DNA from 4 places in the Paenibacillus uliginis N3/975 genome. Region 3 is predicted to be linked to each of the others. Evidence: riboswitches for the same ligand, from Rfam matches in the RefSeq annotation. Region 3 holds a riboswitch; each other region holds the start of a gene.
What was found. Region 3 has a riboswitch for cobalamin ahead of B9N86_RS26295 (ribonucleoside-diphosphate reductase subunit alpha). Riboswitches for the same ligand answer to the same signal wherever they lie in the genome.
Positions count from the first base shown of each region.

Region 1 (4,217 bases), 1.9 Mb from region 3:
CACAAATATATGAAGCCTATAATGAAATAGGGGAAAAGGACTGCCGTATACGACCATCCCCGCATGCTTAAGCTTCCCATCGTCCAGAATAGAATGTCGGTTAGTGTGTCTCGTGACATTACCGTCAAGAATGAAACGACCGCTCCTAAAAAGGACTGCATAACCACACCTGACAAAATCAGTGCATGAGTCGGTATTTTACCGTGATCCCGGGCGAGAAACAGCACGATCCACAGTGTGATGGTCCCGGTCATAAATGCAACGATCGGTAAGGTCCAGGCACCTGCAAATGAATACTGCAATCCGTAGAAGATCAGAAACGCAGCACCAAGTGATGCACCGGAAGATACACCAAGCGTAAACGGATCGGCGAGCGGATTTCTAAGCACCCCTTGAAAAGCAGCACCGGCCACCGCAAGGGATGCCCCAACCAGCATACCGAGCAGTATACGGGGAAGTCGTACCTTCATGATGATCTGCTCGGAAGCTACTTCCCAGTTGGGAACAATAGAGTCCCCGATCCAGGGCAACCGGTGAAGAAGCATGGCTCCAATTTCCTTAACGGGCAGATGGACGGAACCGATGCCGAGGCTGACGATCAGCGTCAGCAGTAAAAGCAGGAGCCCCACCGTTCCATAACCCGCAAGTTTTTTACTCATGGGGTCATCAGTTCCGGATAGACCGCCTTCGCTACTTCAACCAATCCTTGAGTTACACGAGGTCCTGGGCGGCTGATCAGATTGTCATCAATTTTAATCAGCTTATTGTTTTTCACAGCTTCGATTTGGTCCCAGCCGCTGCGGTCTTTAATGATTTGATCCAAAGTTTTTTTGGTGGATTCTTCCACGACATTGCTGGAGTACAGAATCACATCCGGATTCGCTGCAATAATCTTCTCTTCACTGATTTCAAACCAGCCTTCGCTGTCACCAGACACGTTGGCTGAATTGCTGATATTGAGCATCTCATCCAGATATGTGCCCTTTCCTACCGTCCAACCCGGTGAGAACTCAACATACACTTTTTTCTCATCCTCATCTTTTACGGATTTAACCGCTTCCTTCACAAGGTCCAGATCCTTCTGCATTTGATCTATGATGCCTTGAGCTTCCGCCTGACGGTCCGTAATCTTTCCAACTACCTTAATGTTGTCCATGACTTCAGCAATCGTCTTCGGGTCGTTCACGAACAGCTTGATTCCGAGGTCGCGGAGCTTCTGTACGTTCTGTTCATTCATCGCTGCTGTAAATATAACATCCGCGCCTGAAGCGACAATGGCCTCAACATCCATTTCATAACCGCCCATTTTCGGCTTGGATTTGGCTGCCTCCGGGTAGTCGTCCACTTCGGATACGCCGACAATTTCTTCATCCAGGCCAAGCGCGAACAGTTTTTCCGTCTCGGAAGGAGACAGCGACACAACTTTTGCTGGAGCCTTATCAAATGTCATTTCCTCGCCAGTAGCATCCTTTAAAGTTAACGGATACACCGTTTTGGCGTTTTCAGCGACAGGTGCTTCCGGTTTCTGACCTTGTTCAGCCTCCTGTACAGGTGCTGGTGTCGCCTCCTTCGGAGCTGTTTCTCCTCCACAAGCCGCCAGCGACAGGACCAGCATCAGCACCGCCAACATGGCGGACCATGACTTCATTATTTTTTTCATCGATTTTCTCTCCTAACTCTAGTTTGAGAACACTGGCTTGCCTTAGGTACTCAATAAACCTGATTTTTGACGGAAATCCTTACATCCAACCACAAAAAAGCCCCTGATTTCTCCTTAGAAGAATCAGGGGCTACGTTTCGGAAACAATGAACCTTATCCAATAAATAGGAGTTTAGCTATAGTACAGCACCTCACCCACATTAGGTCCGCCAAACGTAATCCCTTCCTCGAAGGACCGTCAGATCATTTACGCGGGCAGGTCTCCTGACTTACAGGTTGAAATGACACCTCCGCCTTCCCGGCCCTGTATAGGCCAGTGGCAGTAATAGAGGATATCCCTGATTCACAGTGGCGGGACCGTGCCGGACTTGCACCGGCTTCCCTTTTAACCCGGGAGCAAAACATATGCTTTGCTTATTCTCCAGGACCTCGCGAGTATTGAATATTCTTTTTTGCCAAGCTTACTTCTCTTTTGACGATTATATGAAATATCCTCTCGGCTTACAACCTGAAACTTCACAGAGAAAAATTGAATAGCCGCTCCCCGCTTGCCGTGGACCTTATTTCTGGCCTGTATAACCATCATGGATATCTCACGTATTTATTCGTATGCGCTTGTGAATTGCCCCTCACCCTTTGCCCTGAAGCCGGACATTGGTTTACAATAGATCTGAAGCTTTATACCAGAAAAGAAACTATACGGAGGCGTACATATGCTCTTTATCGATAATCAGGGAATCCATGATCCTTCCATTAACCTAGCGATTGAAGAATACGCTTTGAAGCACTTACCTATGGAAGACAGCTATTTGCTCTTCTACATTAATCAGCCGTCGATTATCATCGGCAAACACCAGAACACGATTGAAGAGATCAATCAGGAGTTTGTCCGTGACAACAATATACAAGTTGTTCGGCGATTGTCCGGAGGCGGTGCTGTATACCATGACCTCGGCAATCTCAATTTCAGCTTTATTACAAAAGACGACGGCCAGTCATTTCATAATTTCCTGAAGTTCACCCAACCCGTTATCGATTTCCTTCAAAAAATGGGTGTTCCGGCTGAGCTTAGCGGCCGGAATGACCTTCAAGTCGGAGAGAAAAAGATTTCCGGCAACGCCCAGTTCTCCACACGAGGACGTATGTTCAGCCACGGGACTTTAATGTTCGGCCTTGATCTAGACAATGTTCAGGCTTCACTTAAAGCTAACCCGGAGAAGTTCAAATCAAAGAGCACGAAATCAGTGCGCAGCCGGGTTGCCAACATTAAGGAGCTGCTCGGTACAGATATGACAATTGAACAGTTCCGTGCAGAGCTTCTGCGTTCGATCTTCGGAATGGAGCCAGATCAAGTTCCACAGTACGTTCTTCAAGAAAAAGACTGGGAAATGATCAATCAAATCTCCAAGGAACGTTACCAAAACTGGGACTGGAACTATGGCTTATCACCAGAAAGCAATGTGAAACACGCGAAAAAATTCCCGGTCGGCATTATCGACATCCGTATGAACATTAAAGACGGGCATATCGGTGAGATTAAAATTTACGGCGACTTCTTCGGTGTAGGCGATGTCGCCGATATCGAAAATGCGCTTCGTGGCAAACGTTACGAGGATAATGAAGTAAGAGAAGCCCTCTCATCCATTGACGTCAAGCATTACTTCGGCAATCTAGAGTTTGATGACCTGATCGGTCTGATTTTTTTAGAGGAATAGAGGAACAGTACTGACGTCACGATTCTAACAGGGATATCTTTCAATAAAAACAGGTCACCCGAGGATTTGAAGTGCTCCCTGTCAAGTAGACAGTGTAAAAAACAAAAAATGGTTAGATTATTTCCCTCAGTTCAAGTTAACAGAGCTGAGGGTTTATTTTCTTTTCTCATCGTTAAGCAGCTCGTCGATACTCGTTGGGAGACAAGCCATTTAATCGCTCTGTATAGCGGTAATTGTTGTAGTAGCGGATATAATTTCTCACGTCTTTGAGGACGTCTTCATAGGTTTCGTGTTTCGTCAGATAAAAGCTTTCTGCCTTCAATGTACCCCAAAATCGTTCAATGGGTTGGTTATCCAGGCATCGGCTCACACGAGACATACTTTTAGTAAAACCGTACTTAACCTGAAGTCGACTGTACTCATGTGAGGTATATTGGAAGCCTCTGTCGCTATGGAGAAGTGGAGTCACCCCCGGGTTCCTCCCGTAAGCTTTCTTCACCGTATCCATGACGAGTTTATTATTGTTGGAGTGGCTTAGCACCCATGAAACGATGGAGTTATCGTATATATCAACGATAGCGCTTAGATAGGCTTTACGACCATTCCCATACTTCAATTCTGTTACGTCTGTGCACCACTTCATATTAGGAGCATCTGTTTGAAATTCACGATTCATTACATTTTCAGCTACATGGATTTCAGAGGCTCTCACGTAGTTCGGTCGTTTCTTGCGAATCACCGATTTCAATCCAAGAGCACGCATAATTCGATAATAACGCTTTTTGTTGTAATTTTTTTTAAGTTTGCGGTTCAATTGGATGCGCATTTGGCGATAGCCAAGC
Region 1 covers NZ_LT840184.1:1,101,015-1,105,231, reverse strand. Annotated here, with positions in the region: gene B9N86_RS05175 (FecCD family ABC transporter permease) at 1-659, opposite strand, end outside; gene B9N86_RS05170 (ABC transporter substrate-binding protein) at 656-1,660, opposite strand; cobalamin riboswitch at 1,898-2,108, opposite strand; gene lplA (lipoate--protein ligase) at 2,374-3,375, shown strand; gene B9N86_RS05160 (IS3 family transposase) at 3,548-4,217, opposite strand, start outside.
Region 1: linked by a shared signal. The riboswitch ahead of B9N86_RS05170 (ABC transporter substrate-binding protein) and the one ahead of B9N86_RS26295 (ribonucleoside-diphosphate reductase subunit alpha) in region 3 are both predicted to bind cobalamin.

Region 2 (4,217 bases), 450 kb from region 3:
TCAACTTCCAAATAAGTACTGTCTGTTGCCGATGTTACATGCGGCAGTTCGTTCTTTGGAAATGCAAGTGTAACTTTGCTTGAGGACAGCGGATCCTGATCCGACCCGACACTCACATTGGTTTCATTCTCGTCAATGACGATCGTATGGTCACCGTTTGGATCCGGAATTTCATTTACACTTATGACAACTTCATTACTTGTCTTTTTCCCTGCTGTTGCTGTTGCCAGCGCTTGAATGGAAATATAGCCTGGAGCCGCTTGACCTTCGAAGACAAGCTTCGCTTGTTGATCCGTAAGCAGCGATATCGATTTTAAGTTCAGCCCAGTAGTCTCTGAAATTACAGACCAACTGTCAACCTGTACTGCCTCGGATAAAAACGTATCGCCAACAAGCTGTATTTCAATCGAAGGATCTACAGTGCCTTGCTGAATGGAAGATGTGGACGATATCACAGGCTGACGATCCGGTGGAAGACTCCCTTCGGCAATTCGCTTCCATACCGACTTTCCATGCTGAATATCAAGTAAACCGATAAGAGCCTGTTCAGTCGACATTCCGTTTTTATCGGTATCTTCTGCTTTCCATTTAAACGAGCCGTCATCCAATTGGAATCCTGCATACGCATCAACGACGGTATTCCCGTTCATCTGCCAAGCGGGCGACATCATGTCTTCGCCTACGGCAACCAGACCGGATACCGAAGTAGATAAGCTGTTCGAATTATCTCCAGAGCCCCAAGTGCCCGTAGAATTAAAACCACCATTCTCTAGCTGGCGATCCTTTAAGACATTCTTGGCCCGTTCAATGGCAGCATCAACTTCACTCTGCCCCTTGTATTGCCCCAGCGCAAGCAGCGCCATGCCTGTAATATCTGTATCGCTGTTTTCTCCTCCTGAAGCAGACAGACCAAAGCCGCCGTCTTCATACTGCGCTTTGAGCAGGTATTGCAGCGCTTTTTGCTTGGACTCAGCATTCCATGAGCCTACATTCTGTCCGAGCTTCTCTCCGGCATCCAGAGCAAGCATCGCCCAAATATGTTTATTTACACCGCCAATGCCGCCCGTCTCTTGATTTTGATGGGTAGCAAGTTCCGCCCATAGGTTTCGATCGGTTTCCCAAGCGTGAGCCGGGTCTTTCCCCATGGCGAGCAGTGCGAAAATATACCGAACATGATCAGTTAAATTTACGGCATCAGGTTTAAGTCTTGGTGCTTTCGTTTCCCAAGATGGCAGTTTCCACGTTCCATCTTGCAAATCCTGACCTGCGCCCCATAGGCCAACAAGCTGCCACCAGGAATCAATGGTGGCTGTAGGATCTTCCTCATAGTACTCTTTATAATAATTAACTGTACTTTCAATCATGCTGTCTAATTGTGTATTGCTTTGACCACTCGCCGCACTCACGACTTGTGGATTCAGTAGAGTAAGCAATAACACAACGCTTAATAGTGCAGATATACTTTGCTTCAACAATCTGTTCATAGGTGTCAACGTTCTCCTCATCGTCAAAATGGAATAAAAAAAACATCTTTCCGTATTAGAAAGATGTTCTAAGGCCTGTCTCGCATAACCAAGCAAACGTGCAACTGTAAACAAGCTGCACAAATAAACATCTCCCTCCCATCCTCGTGAGAAATATAGAGCACTTACATGGCAGGTCTCCTGGCTTCGCTTCATCGCTTGACAATCGTCCTTCCTGTTTAAAATCGTTAACAGTGGACTACTACCTTGATTGTCAGCTCTGCGTTACAGTGGCGGGACCGCGTCGAACTCTCATCGACCTTCCCTATTAAGCCGCATACTTTATGCATCAGCACCATATAAGCTGTTTCTATTTAATTTTGATAGACTTTTTTTTATATTAACAAAGATTGGTATATTTCACAAAGGAATTTCTCATAGACAGTACAAAAAACGGCCTACATGAAGCAATAAGACCCTTCTATATAGAGAAGGGCCTAGACTTCGTTATATTTTTACTCAATCACCAATATCCGAGGGGATGTGTTCGCGATTACCCTGGACGACAGCCAAGAACCAACCCCTGCCGATATGATACTTACGACTGCAACTCCAATAATACCGCCCCAATGCATAATTAGAGGTACTTCCACAATCCCATAATATGTTAATATATTTTCCAGCAACATAGGCAGAAGGTATACTCCGACGTATATGCCTAGTAGCGCGCCGATGACGGATAAAGCAACGATCCCTTGGGCTACGGATAATCTAATCCTATTCGATGTTAAGCCAAGTGATTTGTAAATGCCATAGGTTTTGCTGTCTTTTCTAATATTTATACGACAAGTGATGTAAATAATGATGCAAGTGACAACAATAAACAACAATCCCATCATACTCATTGGCAAGATAAGCAGGCCGACAGCCTCTTTAAATACGGAATCTAGTAGCGTTTTCTGAGTTAATGCGGAGAGCGCTTCCTTATATTGCTCATTAATATCACTTACGACCTGATCGGACTGGCTGCTATCATGCAGGTTGATAAAATATGTTTCTGCATTGCTGTAGTCCAGATGATCTGCTTTAATCACATCGATCGTTATTCTTGCAGAATAGGACATATTGGAGATCGCTTGATAAATTCCTGTAACGATGAGCGAATACGGTTTTCCATTGATGTACACCGTTATCACATCACCAATATCTTTGTTAAGCTTCTTCGATACGTTGATACCAATAGCGATTTCGTTCTTGTGAAGGGGATTGGCTCCTCTTAATGTGGAATACCCCAGATCATCATAGTTACCATCAGCAACACCGATATAGACATTCATGGATGAGGTGTTCGAATCTCCGGAACGATCGGATAGTTCTGAAGGAACCACTCCCGTAACATTCCCAAACCACCCGAAATTTTTGATTCTTGGATCGGACAGCATATCTTCTTCAAATTGAGTACGTGAAAATGCTGCTTGATTAAAGACTTCTACTGCAATATGTGAATTGTCGTATCCCCATGATGACGCCGTTCGTTGAATGGAATAAACGCTGTATAACAACACAAATCCGAATACAAGAACGGCTGATGTAATCACGGTTAGAATAAACATGAGAATAGAACCTTTCACATTCTTCAACATATTACGCAGACCAATAACGAACATAATGGGAAGTCGATCGAATCCAACTGGACGATTTCCATTCGAACGTACACGTCTTGCCCATTTACTGCTATCCATTTCAGACATGCCATACCGGATTGCTTGCACAGGCTGTACGGAACGGGCTTTATTGGCATAGAACAACACACATAGAATGACCAGGGCAAATACACATATTCCGACTGCTAGAGCCGTGAAATTACCCTGCATCGATAGCTCTGAACGATTTGTTTTCAAAGATGACAGCGAGCTCTCTACAATGACTTTGGATAAAAACTGACTGGCAGCTAACCCAGGAATAATCCCGATGATCGATAGAAAAGCATATTGAGACATGTAGGTTCCAATGATTCGAAATGAAGATAGCCCACAAGATTTCAATACCCCAATCGTTCGATAATTCGCCAATATCGCGTCTGAAATCGTGAACCCAATTGTGAATAAGGCCACAAGCAGCATGACAGCTCCGAGAAAAATCATAACAAAGCCGATTACTTTATTCATAATTAGATAAAATGACGATATCGATTCGAATTCCATTTTATATTCAAGATACTGCGTACCGGCCTGCTTCTCGAAGCGGTCCCAATACTGTGTATTGGTATCGTAATCGTCAAAGCGAAGTCCCATCATATACATGTCTTTTCCCTGCAATGACTGAAACTGATCTTTATAATCTTGCGTGTTCATCCAGATGCGGGCGTTTCTTGTGAACGGAGCTCCAAAAGGCATATCTACGACAACTGCTGCTACCTTCAACTCAAATGTACTCTTGCCTGTTTTAAAACTTACCTTATCACCTACTTCAATTCCATTGGAATAAAAAAACGAAGTGGGTATCCAGATGGTCCCGACCTCAGGGGTGCTTCTTTCATCTCCTTGCGCCCAGATCAGCTTATCAACCGTAAAGGGAAGCTCTGCTGTATCCATCATAAACATATAGATATTATTAATTTCTTTTCCTTGATGGGTGATTCCTGACAGATTTCGATATGGTATCAGCTCGGACGCCGTAACCCCCTGCTGCTCATCCCACCATTGTTTGAAAACGATCGGATCATGCAGACCATTTCCCAACATCAAAATTTGA
Region 2 covers NZ_LT840184.1:5,188,948-5,193,164, forward strand. Annotated here, with positions in the region: gene B9N86_RS24295 (S-layer homology domain-containing protein) at 1-1,484, opposite strand, end outside; cobalamin riboswitch at 1,638-1,838, opposite strand; gene B9N86_RS24300 (ABC transporter permease) at 1,979-4,217, opposite strand, start outside.
Region 2: linked by a shared signal. The riboswitch ahead of B9N86_RS24295 (S-layer homology domain-containing protein) and the one ahead of B9N86_RS26295 (ribonucleoside-diphosphate reductase subunit alpha) in region 3 are both predicted to bind cobalamin.

Region 3 (4,217 bases):
TTCCATGCGTGAAGATGCAGTTCTAGGAACTCCGAAGCTCGGATGTCTGGACGAACGTACAGGTTGAAGCTTTGAGCCTGGTCAACGTGACGCTGACGGGCAGCAGCCATTTTGATGGACCAGTTCTGATCAATCAGGAAGGCCGTTTTGTAATACCAGATCGTCTTCTCGGACAGATCGGGAGCTGGGTTGGCAATTTTATACGTTGTTTTCTCTTCATAAGAGAGAAGCTCATACAGCGGATCAATACTGGCAGTTGAGCCGGCAATAATCGAAGTGGAGCCGTTCGGCGCGATGGCAAAGAGCCATGCGTTGCGGACACCGCTTTGCTGTACTTCCTGCTGCAGCTCGCGCCACTGCTCGGTCGTTACATACTTGCCTTCATGCTCGCCGTCGGTGTAACCGCGGTACGTAAAGTACTCGCCGCTCTCCCAGTCGGAGCCTTTGAACTTCGGATAATGCCCTTTTTCCTTAGCCAGCTCCATGCTGGATTTAACGAGCAGGTAGTTAATTTTTTCATACAGATTGTCATTATATGCAACCGCCTCATCGGATTCCCAGCGGATGCCTTCCAGGGCCAGCAGGTGATGCAGACCGAAGGTTCCAAGGCCGACAGCGCGATATTGGCTATTCGTGTATTGTGCTTGCAGCACTTCGATGTTGTTGATGTCAATGACGTTATCTAGCATACGCACCTGGATCGGTACAAGACGCTCCAGTACACCAGCTGGGACTGCACGTGCCAGATGAATGGAATTCAGGTTGCAGACAACAAAGTCGCCAGGAACTTTGGAGATGACAATGCGGGTCTGTCCATCTTTGGTTACGAGCTCTTCATGTTCAATAACTGTAGCCGATTGGTTCTGCATAATTTCAGTACACAGGTTGGAAGAGTAGACCATACCGTGTGCAGAGTTCGGGTTGGCACGGTTTACGGTGTCACGGTAGAACATGTACGGTGTTCCGGTTTCCAGTTGCGATTTCATGACACGTTTCATGATATCGATCGCTTGAACCGTAATGCGGGAGAGCAGCGGATGTGCTACGGCTTCTGCATATTTTTCACGGAACATTCCTTGACCAAGCTTCTCATCGTAGAAGTCTTCCAGACCAAGCGGGCGGCCGTTCTCGTCTTTCCAGCCCATCACTTTCTTCACTTCGTGAGGACAGAAGAGGCTCCACTCATCACGGGCTTCTACAGCCTCCATGAACAGGTCAGGCAAGCATACGCCGTGGAACACGTCATGTGCTCTCATGCGCTCGTCACCGTTGTTCAGCTTCAGGTCCAGAAAAGCGAGAATGTCTTTATGGAAGACATCCAGGTAAACGGCGATGGCGCCTTTGCGTGTGCCGAGCTGATCTACACTAACTGCTGTGTTGTTCAGCTGGCGGATCCAAGGGATAACGCCGGAGCTGGTGTTCTTGTGTCCACGGATGTCGGAGCCACGGGCACGGACTTTGCCGAGGTAAACGCCGATACCGCCGCCCATTTTGCTGAGACGTGCTATGTCGGTGTTGGAGTCGAAAATTCCTTCGAGCGAGTCATCTACCGTGTCGATAAAGCAGCTGGACAGCTGGCCGGCTACCTTTTTACCAGCATTGGACATCGTCGGCGTTGCAGCCGTCATGTAGATGTTGCTCATCGCCCAGTAGGCTTCTTTTACAAGCTCCATACGTTTCTCAGCTGGCTCTTTGTGCATGAGGTACATCGCGATGACCATGTAACGCTCCTGTGGAAGCTCCATCACTCGGCCGTCAAAGTCGGTTGCTAGGTAACGCTCTGCCAGCGTCAGTAGTCCGATGTAATCGAACAGCAGGTCACGGGTATAATCAATCGTTTCTCCGAGCTCTTCAATCTGTGCTTTGGTGTAGCATTCCAGAAGTTCTTCACGGTAAATTCCTTTTTGTACTAGCTCTGTAATGAGGGGGAAGAAGGCGCCGTAAGGCTCTTCCGGATAAGCTTTGTAACGGCGGTGGTTGGCCGCTTTTTTATATAGGGAAGTTAAAAGTGAACGTGCTGCCGCGAACTTCCAGTTCGGTTCCTCTTTGGTAACAAGCTCAAGAGCCGACATCGTGAATGCGCTGCTAATCTCATCGCCGGTCACTTTGTCGCCACGAAGTTTGGAATGAACACCGCGAAGCAATTGTTCCTTGCTCAGCATATCCAGTTCGTTCAAAATTCGGTCGGCATAAACAGAGAGACGGTTTTCATCAAAAGCAAGTTGACGGTTGTTCGGTTTAATTACGAGTTGGGGCATAGGTAATTCCTCGCTTTCTCGGGAAAAATGGGAAAAAGAACATTAAAAAAACATTTTCCAAACCTTGGGGAGGTTGAAAATGTTCGTGTGCGCTGTGAATAAATATGTGCATACTAGCTTAAGCCGCTATTTTTAGGGCTTGCTGTTATGTACAGACGCAAAAGAGTGAACACTTTCCTAATTTCCCGTAGGATAGATGTCGTGCTGTATACAGGCAGGTCTCCTGACTTGGGGTATAGAGTTCGGCGCCTTCCCAAAGGCCTAACATGTTAGCCTTCAGTGGCATAAAGCCGAATTCATATCAAAATCGCAAAAATGCGCTCTGAATCCCTATACAGTGGCGGGACCGTGATGGATTTGCACCATGCTTCCCTATTAAGTCTGACGGCTATATGGGACGCCAGACACCTGTACACACTATATTTGGTTGATGTTATTAAATTTAACCCAATATATTGTGTTTGTAAACTGTTGTCTTAAAATTTGACGCAAGTTGAATTATAGCAAATGACCGAAAAATCCGCCAATTCGCAAACCGCCAAAAGAGAGTGAGATTTCGCACATTTCTTCGAATTACGACCTTTTATACGGTGATACACGCTTTATGAATTAGCTGAGAACACTCGCGATTTTAATCGTGAGATGAATTGGCTTCGGACAAGGCGTGTCTTTTGACATGTTAATTGTCCGAATATGTTAAATTGTAAATTAGAAAAGACACTGATAGTTGGTACAAAAACTATCTTGACGTATGTTATCCTATATTTGGGATTCTCAATGTATTAAGGGGGAGCAACAAGACTGTTTTTTAAAGAGTTCCCACAGCTAAAAAAGAAACTGTGGGGAGTTCGTCTTTGGAACCCTTCTTACTTTGTGGTAACTATTAACAAACATACAGAAGCACAGAACAACAGTACATTCAAAATCACTAAGTGAGGTGAGAACAGTGATTGTAAACAAAGCATATAAATTTCTCATCTATCCAAATAAGGAACAAGAAATTTTAATTGCTAAAACAATCGGCTGTTCTCGTTTCGTATTCAATCGTTTTTTGACACAATGGTGTGACGCATACAACGAAACAGGTAAAGGATTAAACTACAATTCGTGTTCAGCTAAACTTACAAACCTGAAAAAAGAATTCGTATGGTTAAAAGAAGTGGACAGTATTTCCTTGCAGTCATCGCTAAAGAATCTTGCGAATGCGTTTGATCGTTTCTTCAAAAGGCAAAATGATGCACCACGCTTCAAGTCTAAAAAGAACAAGGTCAATCCTACACAACCAAGCAAACGAATGGAAATATTGCTATAGTAGGCAACAAAATTAAATTACCTAAACTCGGTCTTGTTCGTTTTGCTAAAAGTCGTGAAGTGACTGGTCCTATTCTGAATGCTACCGTTAGACGTAATCCAAGCGGAAAATACTTTGTGTCCATTCTTGCTCAAACAGAAGTGCAACCATTAGAAAAAACAGCTTCTTCTGTTGGTGTTGATGTTGGATTAAAAACTTTAGCATCCCTTTCAGATGGAACACCATACGAAAATCCAAAATGGTATCGCAAACTTGAAGAACAATTAGCGAACGCGCAGCGTATCCTTTCCAGACGTATAAAAGGTGGTTCGAATTGGAACAAGCAACGTGTTAAGGTTGCAAAAATCCATGAAAGAATCTCTAATTCAAGAACAGACTACTTGCAGAAAATCACTACTGAAATCATCAAAAACCACGATGTAATTGGTATTGAAGATTTGCAAGTATCAAATATGCTGAAAAATCACAAGCTGGCTAAAGCAATTAGTGAAGTATCGTGGTCACAATTTAGAACAATGCTTGAGTACAAGGCAAAATGGTCAAGGATCTAAAACTTCGTGAGTGGGACTGCCCTAATTGTGGCGCACATCACGATAGAGATATTAACGCAGGACAAAACCTTAAAAATGAAGCTATAAGACTTCTAA
Region 3 covers NZ_LT840184.1:5,634,399-5,638,615, reverse strand. Annotated here, with positions in the region: gene B9N86_RS26295 (ribonucleoside-diphosphate reductase subunit alpha) at 1-2,258, opposite strand, end outside; cobalamin riboswitch at 2,455-2,685, opposite strand; gene B9N86_RS31055 (transposase) at 3,060-3,194, shown strand; partial or broken gene tnpB (IS200/IS605 family element RNA-guided endonuclease TnpB) at 3,205-4,217, shown strand, end outside.

Region 4 (4,217 bases), 1.8 Mb from region 3:
GTATGGGGCATTCAATCAAACGGTTAGAGAAGAGGATTCGTAGTCATGTCCTTCAACCGGGCCATCTGAAAAAAGCCGGAATTCTACTCCCGGTTATTATCGTGGGAGGTTCGCTGCTTATAACCTGGGCATTGTTGAGAGGCCTTTATATGATTCATCCATGGCTTGCAACGGGAGCGGAGGTCATATTAATCGCTACGACCATTGCTACGAAAGGGCTTAAGGATGCGGGTATGGAAGTGTACAATCATCTTAACCGTGGGGATTTACCTGCTGCTCGGAAAGCACTAGGGATGATTGTTGGACGTGATACAGCGCATTTAGACGAGCCTGAGGTTGTTCGTGGGACGGTTGAGACGGTCGCAGAAAATATTGTTGATGCCATAGTGTCTCCGCTATTCTACGCACTTATTGGAGGAGCTCCACTTGCAATGGCTTATCGGGCTGTGAATACCCTAGATTCTATGGTTGGGTACAAGAATGATAAATATATTAACCTGGGGTGGGCTTCGGCCCGTTTGGATGATATTGCTAACTTCATTCCAGCACGAATAACAGCTTTATTACTGGTCGTTAGCAGTTGGATCATGCGTCTGGATTACAAAAAATCTTATCGTACCATAAGACACGATGCCCGTCTCCATCCAAGTCCCAACAGTGGATTTCCTGAATCAGCTGTAGCTGGAGCTTTAGGGATTCGGCTCGGAGGTGAGAACGCCTATAACGGTGTGGTATCTTTTCGTGCATATATGGGCGAATATTCCCGTCCGATGGATAAAGGGGATATTCAGTCAACCGTAAGATTGATGCTGGCTGCATCATTATTATTCCTGCTCCTGAGCATACTTACTATATGGAGTATAGGTGGTACATTATGGGGTTAGAGTTGGTATGTATTCGTCATGGGAAAACGCAGTGGAATAAGGATAAACGATATTTAGGTCATACAGATATAGGAATTCTCCAAGAATCATTGACGGAGCTCTTGCCTGTGAAAAATGCCCTTGAAGGAAGAACGTTTCATAAGATATTCTGTAGTGACTTAAAGAGGTGTAGGGAAACGCTCGATTGGATTTATTCTGCTTCAACAGATAGCGTGGTCTTCGATAACCGTTTGCGAGAAATGGATTTTGGAGATTGGGAGGGGAAGACATACGATCAGTTAAAGCATTATAGTATCTACCGGGAATGGCTGGACAATCCTCAATCCGTGACTCCTCCAGGAGGTGAAGCCTGGGAGCATTTTCAGGGGAGGCTGGCAGATTTTATGAACAGTCTGACCTGTTGGGTGAAGGAAGAGGGTAAGGATAACCATGTGCTAATGGTGACTCATGGAGGAGTGATAAGACAACTAGCCACTATGACTATTCCAGATTCGACGTTCTGGGATTTCTCTGCAGATCCGGGGAGCTTGTTAACGTTGAAGTTGACATGTGATAAGGGCAAATGGATAGGACACTTGTGAGTGAGCCATTAGAGCAAGGGGTTGTAAGGTGTCCCTATCTAACCTATAATTTTGAATTGAGAAGTAAGTCTTGTATCTAAATGAATATAAAAAACTTGTGAGGTCTAGATTAGAAGCGCAAATATGTGCTTTTATTACCTAGTTAATGGGGAAGCCGGTGAAATTCCGGCACGGTCCCGCCACTGTAAACAGGGATATTCTCGATTTACCACTGTTCTGCGACAAGCAGAATGGGAAGGTGAGGATATTAGCGAACCTGTGAGTCAGGAGACCTGCCTTATGAGTAGTACGACGGTCCTTCGAGGAAAGGATTACGTTTGGCTTATGGAAGTACTGCGATTTTAAGCCGGTACATAGCCGCGGAACTCATGGCAATTACTATGAACTCCGTATGACGTAATCCCTGATTCTTTCTTGTAAAAGAAGATCAGGTTTTTTTTGTTGCACAGACTATCGTTGAGATCATTCATTGAAATAACAAGGGGAGCATCTCGCAGACCATGAAAACGAAGATAGAGGAGAGAAATCACAATGAAACAAATGTGGAAGAGTTGGACTACGGGCGCTATAACGATCATACTGGTACTAGCGCTCGCAGCTTGCGGAAATAATAATGAACCGAAACAAGTGACAGAGCCAGCACCGGCAGCAACAACAGAACAATCGGCTCCACCCGCTGATGAGGCAAGTGTACAGAAAACAGAGTATCCTCTGACTGTAAAGGATTCTACAGGTGAGACGTTCACATTTAAAGAGGCACCAAAGAAGATTATATCCATCTCGCCTGCAGAGACAGAATCGTTGTTTGCGATAGGTTTAGATGAGCAGGTAGTCGGAGTATCTGACTATGATGATTATCCGAAAGCAGCAACAACCAAGCCAAAAATGGGTGGTTTGTACAATCCTAACGAGGAAGCGATTATTGCGGCACAACCTGATCTCGTAGTAACAGGTATCTCCATGAGTGCAGAAGCTGCACAGCATCTGCGTGATATAGGTATCACCATCTTCAAGACAGATCCGAAAACGGTAGATGATGTTATTGCAAATATTGAATTGTTTGGTCAAATTACGGACCATCAGGCAGAAGCAAAAGCGGTTATAGACAAAATGAAACAGGAGCAGGCTGAAGTCACAGAAGCGGTTAAATCACTTACACCTGAACAGAAAAAGAAAGTATATATCGAGTTTTCCCCTGGTTGGACGGTAGGTAGTGGTGAGTTTATGGATGAATTAATCACTCTAGCTGGTGGAGTTAACGTTGCTGCTGATACAGCAGGATGGTATGAAATCAGTGAAGAGAAAATCATTAATGATAATCCCGATGTGATTCTGTTCTCAAAGAATGTTATTGATGACAAAACAAAGAAAACGTTAGACCAAATGATTAAAGCACGTAGTGGTTGGGATCAAATAACGGCTGTTAAAAATGATGCTGTCTATGGATTAGACGATAATCTGATTAGTCGTCCCGGTCCACGTGTGACAGAAGGTCTCAAAGAAATAGCAAATACGATCTATCCTGAACTGTTGAAGCCATAAGTAGCGTTCGGTGTTAGTATTCAACTTAGAGCAATTAAAGGAGCAATGATATATGAGACAAGGAATCATGGAACGTATCGGAGAAATTCGTGGTCTTGATCAAGCTGCGATTCAGGCTGCGAAGTTACATATAAGCAACCTTACTGTCCCTCCGGGAAGCTTGGGTAAATTGGAGGCAATGGCAATACAGCTTGCAGGGATCACTGGAGTAGTACAGCCTTCTTTTGACCGTAGAGAAGTTATTATTATGGCAGGCGATCATGGTGTATGTGAAGAGGGCGTAAGTGCCTTTCCACAAGAAGTTACACCTCAAATGATTCATAATTTCCTTGCGGGTGGTGCAGCTGTTAACGTTCTTGCCAGACAAGCAGGTGCAGAAGTTGTATGTGTGGATATCGGAGTGAATAGTGAGTTGTCCCATCCTGATCTCCTATCGCGAAAAATTCGGTATGGTACAGCTAATATGGCACAAGGTCCTGCAATGACTTATGAAGAAGCGATTCAGTCTATTCTTGTTGGTGTGAAGGTAGTTGAAGATGCTGTCAGACGTGGCGTCCAGCTATTTATTACTGGCGAAATGGGGATTGGAAATACGACGGCAAGCTCAGCGGTAACCTGTGCACTCTCTAATATTCCGGTCAGCGATGCGGTTGGAAGAGGGACAGGAATTGACGATTCTCGTCTACAGCATAAGATTGCCGTTGTTGAACAAGCGTTGAAGGTCAATGCTCCTGACGCGCTTGATCCTATAGATGTACTAGCTAAGGTCGGCGGTCTTGAAATTGGTGGTTTAGTAGGTGTAATTCTTGGATCAGCAGTAAACGGTTGTCCGGTTATAATCGATGGATTTATTTCTAGCGCAGCGGCGTTGCTTGCCAAAGCGATCTGTCCAACATCTGCTGATTACATGATTGTGTCGCATGTTTCTCATGAACAGGGACATCGGCAGCTATTACATGAATTGAATCTTCGTCCTGCACTGGAATTAGACCTTCGTATTGGTGAAGGTACAGGTGGGGTGTTGTGTCTACATCTTGTGGATGCAGCGTGTCGTATTGTCAGCGAAATGGCAACCTTCGAAAGTGCGGGTGTCTCGGGTGAAACCAAGGAGCAGACGAAATGATCATACTCGTCACAGGTGGGGCAAGAAGCGGGAAAAGCAGCTTTGCTGAGAGGTTATGTATGTCGAAGTCACACGAAGCCGTATATG
Region 4 covers NZ_LT840184.1:990,677-994,893, forward strand. Annotated here, with positions in the region: gene cbiB (adenosylcobinamide-phosphate synthase CbiB) at 1-884, shown strand, start outside; gene B9N86_RS04655 (histidine phosphatase family protein) at 875-1,465, shown strand; cobalamin riboswitch at 1,549-1,759, shown strand; gene B9N86_RS04660 (ABC transporter substrate-binding protein) at 1,997-3,007, shown strand; gene cobT (nicotinate-nucleotide--dimethylbenzimidazole phosphoribosyltransferase) at 3,060-4,130, shown strand; gene cobU (bifunctional adenosylcobinamide kinase/adenosylcobinamide-phosphate guanylyltransferase) at 4,127-4,217, shown strand, end outside.
Region 4: linked by a shared signal. The riboswitch ahead of B9N86_RS04660 (ABC transporter substrate-binding protein) and the one ahead of B9N86_RS26295 (ribonucleoside-diphosphate reductase subunit alpha) in region 3 are both predicted to bind cobalamin.